3 regions of the Secundilactobacillus paracollinoides genome follow, and region 1 is predicted to be linked to each of the others. Evidence: predicted binding sites of a transcription regulator. Region 1 holds the regulator's gene; each other region holds the start of a gene.
What was found. The regulator NrdR, encoded in region 1, represses ribonucleotide reductase genes. The targets are predictions, from matches to a motif close to ACACNATATATNGTGT.

Region 2: a site for NrdR is predicted at 836-851, ahead of pnuC (nicotinamide riboside transporter PnuC). Genes of this name have one in related genera too.
Region 3: a site for NrdR is predicted at 969-984, ahead of AYR61_RS08770 (deoxynucleoside kinase). Genes of this name have one in related genera too.

The regions. Positions count from the first base shown of each region.
Region 1 is NZ_CP014912.1:2,983,606-2,985,882, forward strand. Features, by position in the region: gene AYR61_RS13115 (DnaD domain protein) at 1-1,014, opposite strand, end outside; gene nrdR (transcriptional regulator NrdR) at 1,033-1,518, opposite strand; gene coaE (dephospho-CoA kinase) at 1,549-2,172, opposite strand; partial or broken gene mutM (DNA-formamidopyrimidine glycosylase) at 2,182-2,277, opposite strand, start outside.
Region 2 is NZ_CP014912.1:1,831,961-1,834,237, forward strand. Features, by position in the region: gene pnuC (nicotinamide riboside transporter PnuC) at 5-766, opposite strand; gene AYR61_RS07745 (hypothetical protein) at 1,103-1,531, opposite strand; gene AYR61_RS07750 (ribonuclease H family protein) at 1,706-2,277, shown strand, end outside.
Region 3 is NZ_CP014912.1:2,065,834-2,068,110, forward strand. Features, by position in the region: gene ltrA (group II intron reverse transcriptase/maturase) at 1-714, shown strand, start outside; gene AYR61_RS08770 (deoxynucleoside kinase) at 1,049-1,687, shown strand; gene serS (serine--tRNA ligase) at 1,994-2,277, shown strand, end outside.

The DNA of each region.
Region 1 (2,277 bases):
CTCGCCACCAGTTACATAACCGCCCTTTTCCTCGTGCATTTTCGTCAAAAAGGCCATGGGCGACACCTGGTTTGCCACTGTGATCAGTGCCTGTTCCTGCGGCGTGTGCTTGGTCGTCGACTGTTTTTGAGGCTCACTAGCCGCAGCCGTTTTCGTCTGTGCTGTCGTGCCAGTTGTCACTGGCGTCGCATTTCGTTGTTCTGACGCAATCATCGCTTGCAGCTGGCGGGCATTTAACGCGTTCGTCGCTAGATTGGTTGCCCGATTAATATAGTCCGCCATTTCAGGCTCCGTCAGGCCATACATCAGGTGCTCATTTAAAATGAGTTCCCGGTTGGCCTTAATATCCTCAAGGTTGACGTACGACCGCTTTAAAATATCGATCAGCAGATCAAAATCAAAGCGCGAACTTGCCGTCTGCTTTGGCCAGTTCGTCACATCGTCACTGCCCTTAAAGGCCGCTTTTGTTTCCGAGATCAACGCTGGCGGGGTGGCAATCAACCGGTCGTTCACTTGAAAGACGTCTAAAAATTGTCGCGAGATATTCTGCCAACCATCATGGGTCGCTTGAGGGCGCACAAAGTGGTCACGTAACCGCTTGAACTGTTTTTCACCCACCACGTCAAGCAAAAGCACGCTTAACAGATCATCCCCAAAAAATGTCCCGGCAGAAACAGGCTGCTGGAGTTCGTAGATCAATTCCGGCAGCTTGTCTGACTGGTTCCGATAGGTTTGAATCAATTCCAGGGCTTCAAGCCGCTGGCGGCAGTGTTCTAGCTCGCTCACACTGATGTTTAACAGGTCGAGTAATTCACTGTGTTTGAGCTGCACCTGAGTGCCGTGGGTCAATTCAAGCTGACGCCACAAAACGAGCAGCAACCCGTATCCAGCCACACCAATCAGCGGTTGATACAGGTCATCTAACACGTCGCGCTGATCCACAGTTAACCTGCCAGTTGCCATTATGGCAACCGTCGTTTTGGGGGTCAGAGAGGTGGTGTTATCCAGTGTCATCCGAAACGCCCCCATTCATTATTTTTGATCAGACTTGTCTGGTTTATCTTTATCTTTTTGCATGACGTCTTCGAGTTCCTTTAAGAAGACGCTCATGTCCTTAAACTGGCGGTAGACGCTGGCAAATCGGATGTAGGAAATCTCATCCACATCGGCCAGCCGTTTCATAACGTATTCACCAATCAGTTGACTCGAAACTTCATTTTCGCCCAGTGAGCGAATCTCATTTTCAACTTCGTCAACGATCTTCGTCATGACGTCCATTCCCACCGGTCGCTTTTCAGCCGAGCGAATGATACCGCGCAGGATCTTTTCACGATTAAATTCTTCTCTGGTCCCGTTCTTTTTGATCACCAGTAACGGTGTCACTTCGATCCGTTCAAAGGTCGTAAAACGAAAACCGCAATTTTCGCATTCCCGTCGTCGCCGAATCACCCGGCCTTCATCGGTCGGCCGACTATCAACAACGCGGGATCCATTATGATGGCAATGCGGACAGTGCATGGTCTCACCTCGTTTTCAACCATCTGGTCATTAATCGACCAAATGCAGTTTATTAAGCCATTCTACCACTTGGGCTTTCGTTTTATCAATAGAGCCGCCATTATCAACGACAATATCGGCCACGTTGATTTTTTCAGCCAACGGCAGCTGACTGTTGATCCGGCTGCGCGCATCGGCCTCAGACATGTTATCTCGTGCCATTAACCGCTGCAATTGGGCAGCCGTATCCAGCGCAACGACCATGATCACATCAACGTCATAGGCGTAGTCACCCTCAAACAACGTCGGCGCATCGAACACCACTAACGGCGTGTGTTTGCGGCGGTAAGCGGCCACCTGTTTTTTCACGGCCTTGTGGATGGCCGGACTCGTGATGGCATTTAGCTTATCCAGTTCATCTTCATCGTTAAACACGCGTTGGCCCAGCCGGTGGCGATCAAGCGTCCCGTCTGGTTGAATCATTGCCGTGCCAAACGTCGCTGCAATCTGGCTTAAAGCGAGTGAATCAGGTTCGACCACTTCACGCGCAACTTGGTCAGCGTCAATGACTGGGATGTCCCGGTCATGAAACACGGTCGCAACCGAAGATTTACCAGTGGCGATTCCGCCCGTCAGACCAAGCACGACTGTCTGGCTGGGCTTCTTCTTGAGCACCTGACACCGGGGACAATAGTGCGTCCCGCGCTGGGCCACTTTTGTCTTTTGTAATTCAGCGCCACACCGAACACAGGGTTCGCCTTCACGGCCATAAACGTTCAG
Region 2 (2,277 bases), 1.2 Mb from region 1:
TTACCTAGGCGTGGTCCTGTCCCAGCTTTAAAGCTTGAGCATACTGTTCCTCCTGGCGAACAACCCGGGAGCGTTCATGTTTATTGAACCAAGGTGAAATCGTAAAGGCCAACGCATCATTGGCGAGATACACTGCACTGTTCACGAACATGGCAAGGGTTGCTGAACCCTGCTGGAAGGAGATGAACCACAGCACCATTTGCGCGAGTCCTGACGCCACCCACCAAATATATTGATTGTTGTAGCGCATGAAACAAATGACACCAGCAGTCAAACTAATTGAGAAACTGATGGCGTCTATCCAGGGACGCGGATCGTTAGTGAAAGCGCCAATTAGGGTACCTGAGACACCGTAGACCACAATGGTCGATAGAATGGCAACCACCCAGGTTCGGGGCGTAAACTTACGAATTTTAGCAGCCATGTTGACGTTCCAGTTAGCACTGATCAAGACTGGCACATCTAAGGTAATGACGTACGCTAATTGTTCGGCCATACTGAGATAATTTTTAGCAGCAAACCCAGTGATCATGAAACAAATGGCAGAAAGGATCCCCAAGAAGCCGTTGACTGATTTTGCGGCGTTAATGGCAAGGACGCACAGAACACCCAACGTGGTACCGATAAAGGTCAGCACAGTCAGACCAGTGATCGGTGAGTTGACGAGGGTCATCACTTGGCAGCCCAGGCTAAAGAAGAAGAGATAGTAATTCTGTTGTGGCCAACCCTTTAGCTGATGAGAAAGAAATTGAAAATAGTTGCGCATTTTGGGACACCTTCCAATTATGAGAATAAATACTATATATGACAATTAAATGATAAAATTCAAAAGCAACCACAACATGTTGTAGGTGATATTTCGCGACAAAATTCATTATATCATCGAATGTACGTTTGGAAAGTCTTTATTTTCAGAAAATAGTCAATTTAAATCGATTAATCTGAAAACAATTCTGATGAGAACAGGGATAGCCGGCAATTTTACTATTTTTTGTCTGACAAAAGTCGACTCATTTTCTGAAATTTGTCACGTTATGGCACACACAAAAATCCCCACTAAATTCAAGTTGAATTTAGTGGGGATTCTTGTAAAATAATAGCGTTAAGCTTTCTTAGCCAACATGGCTTCTTTCTTAGCGCGGTGCATTTCGCGCAGCTGGTCCTTAAATGCAACGATATCGTCGGCATTTTTATCCTGCCAGTCTTTGAATGAGACCGATGTGTCGGAGTCACCCGGTTTTAGACCGGTATCAAGCCAAAATAGTGCTTGGCTAAGACCTGAGAAATTATGCATCCATAATGTTTGACCGTTTTCAGAATCAAAGGCAACATAGGACTTGTAATGCTTCTTCAGGAACGTGTGCTTACGAATTTTAAAAGCTTCCCGTTTCCGAGTTAACCAATAATCAGGTAAAATGTATTGACCGGTCAATGTGAGTTCTGGAAAGATTTCATTTGCCTGATTGTGCTGTTCTTTCAGCATAGAACGGGCTTGGATGATGTTAATAAGGTGGGCGCGGATAGCAGACATCAAAGATTCTCCTTAGGGACGACAGCCGAAAATGATTAACGTAGTGGACCATTCGACTTTAATTTTCTTACTCTTAGTTTTAACTTTAGCATATTATAAGGTAAATGAAAATTGATACGGCCTAGTTTATCAACATCTTAACTATAAATAGTCAAAATTAATGGAGCGATAGTCTTGAGCAAATATTATGCAATTAAAAACGGACGGCACCCTGGTATCTATACCACTTGGGATGACGCCAAAAAACAGGTCGATGGATTTTCCGGTGCGGTGTATAAAAGTTTTAAACAACGTAGCGACGCCGAAACATTCATGGCCGGGGTTGATCCGACAGCGGGTCATAGCAGATCAGGTAAACGACCAATTAAAACGCCAGTGCACGCGACTCCTGACCAGATTGTCGGATATACGGATGGCGGTTCGCGAAACACCGGTAACGTCAATGGCGGTCATGTGAAGGCCACCGACAAAGCCGCCTGGGCTTACCGGCTGGAACTGCCAGACGGCACAATTGTCGCCGATTCCGCTGGCGAATGGGGGGCCACGAATAATCGGATGGAGATCATGGCCCTGATCAAAGCGCTAACTAAGTTGCGGGATCTGGATAAAACGGATGCGGATATTCACATGGTATTAGATTCGCAATATGTTTTAAATGCCATTACAAAAAATTGGATCAGCGGCTGGAAACGACGCGGTTGGAAGCGGTCAGCCGGTGAGCTAGTCAACGCTGAATTGTGGCAAGA
Region 3 (2,277 bases), 920 kb from region 1:
AGTGATAAAGGCACCCCTCAAGGTGGCCCCTTATCGCCACTTTTGGCTAACATTTATCTCAACGAACTGGATAAGCTGTTAACTTCCAGAGGTCATAAGTTTGTCCGCTATGCGGACGATTGTAATATTTATGTCCGAAGCAAACGTGCTGGAGAACGGGTTCTGACTAATGTTACTCGCTTTCTTGAAGGCGACCTAAAGGTCACCGTCAATGAGGACAAGACATCAGTAAGTTCGCCTCTGCGGGCCAAGTTCCTGGGATTTTCCTTGGGGGTTGGTCGAGGAGGTGCGTATGCGCGACCTGCTTGGCAGGCCAAGCAACGCATCAAGTCTGCACTCAGGAAAATGACCAAGCGCAATCGGGGCGTTTCGTTAAACCTGGTGTTTAACGAGATTCATCAAAAGATGCGTGGGTGGTTACAGTACTATTCGGTCGGGAAAATGACCAATTTTATCCGTCACTTAGACGAATGGTTGCGAGCAAGGATTCGCCAGTATATTTGGAAACAGTGGAAGAAGCTCAAAACAAAGGTCAATCATCTTGTAAAACTGGGGCTTTCTGGCACCAGTGCTTATACAATGGCCAATACCCGTAAGGGTTATTGGCGAACTGCGCATAGCAAGACATTGACCTATACTCTGACAAACAAAAGACTGGAACGCCTTGGACTCATCAATATGAGCAAGACACTCCAGTCAATACAAAGTGCTTAAATTATTGAACCGCCGTATACGGAACCGTACGTACGGTGGTGTGAGAGGTCGGTAATTGAATTAATCAATTACCTCCTACTCGATTTTACAAGTCAGCACTTTCAATACGATAAACTGGAATGTCATTCTGTTGTCCTGAATGCCATACTAAGCTCAGATGAATCAAATGCCGCAGTATGCTGATAGAATGGTATTAAACAGCCATCGTTACAATTTCTATTGAATGCTGATCACGAAGTCTATGAAATAATTTGCCACAACATATTGCATTTCACTGGCCTGATGATACAATGGGTGGTACTGACTTTTGAAGGTTAAAGGAGAATTTTAAGCCATGATTGTACTTTCAGGAACTATTGGTGCCGGCAAGACAAGTTTAACGAACCTGCTGGCTGACCATTTAAACAAACCGGCGTTTTACGAATCCGTTGAGGACAATGAAATTTTGCCGTTGTTTTATCAAGACCCCAAGAAATATGGGTTCTTGTTACAGATCTATTTCTTGAACAAACGGTTGGACAGCATTAAGCAGGCTTTTAAGGATGACGAAACGGTGCTCGACCGGTCGATCTTTGAAGACTCATTGCTGTTTAAACTCAACGCTGATATGGGCCGGGCCACACAGACTGAAGTGGACATTTATGACTCCTTACTTCAAAACATGATGGAAGAACTGCCGAATGCGGTTCATAAAAAGAACCCTGATCTTTTGATCCACATCAACATTTCGTTTGATACGATGTTGAACCGGATCAAGAAACGTGGCCGATCATACGAGCAAGTGGCACAAGACCCAAGCCTTTACGACTACTACAAGCAGTTAGATGAACGCTATGTGGATTGGTATGCCAACTACAATAAGTCACCTAAGATGATGATCAATGGAGACGAATTGGACTTCGTTGAAGATCAGGATGCCCAACAAAAAGTGCTGGATCTTGTCGATGAGAAAATGGCATCCCTCGCGCTATAAAAAGCCTGTGATCAAGTTTACGGTGACGTGACTTGTAAATAGGGGTCAAATATCGTAATATAGTGACAGTAATCAAAACGCAGTGTGACTTTAGTAGGTCTTCCAGAGAGACGGTGTGAGCTGTGAGCCGTTGACCGAAACTCCATCACACGAAAGCGGACAGTTAATCCTGTACGGTGATCGCCGTTACCGATGAGAGTGTGTGGCAGAGGCCGCAAACTTGGGTGGTACCGCGAAGTCTTCGTCCCAATTTTTTGGGGCGGAGGCTTTTTTTGACGGTACAATAACGAAGGGAGAAGTACTATTATGCTTGATTTAAAGTTGATCCGGACTGAAACGGATTTCGTGAAGGAAAAGTTGGCAACCCGTGGTGTTGACGCGCAGGAGATCGACGACTTACTGGCCTTAGACCAGAAACGACGTGACCTCATCGTGAAGAGTGAGACCATGAAGGCCAACCGAAACACGGTGTCAGATGAAATTTCTCAGTTAAAGCGCAACAAGGAAGACGCCAGCGATAAGATTGAGCAAATGAAACAGGTCAGCGCTGACATTAAGGCGTTGGATGAACAATTGACTACCATTGCCGA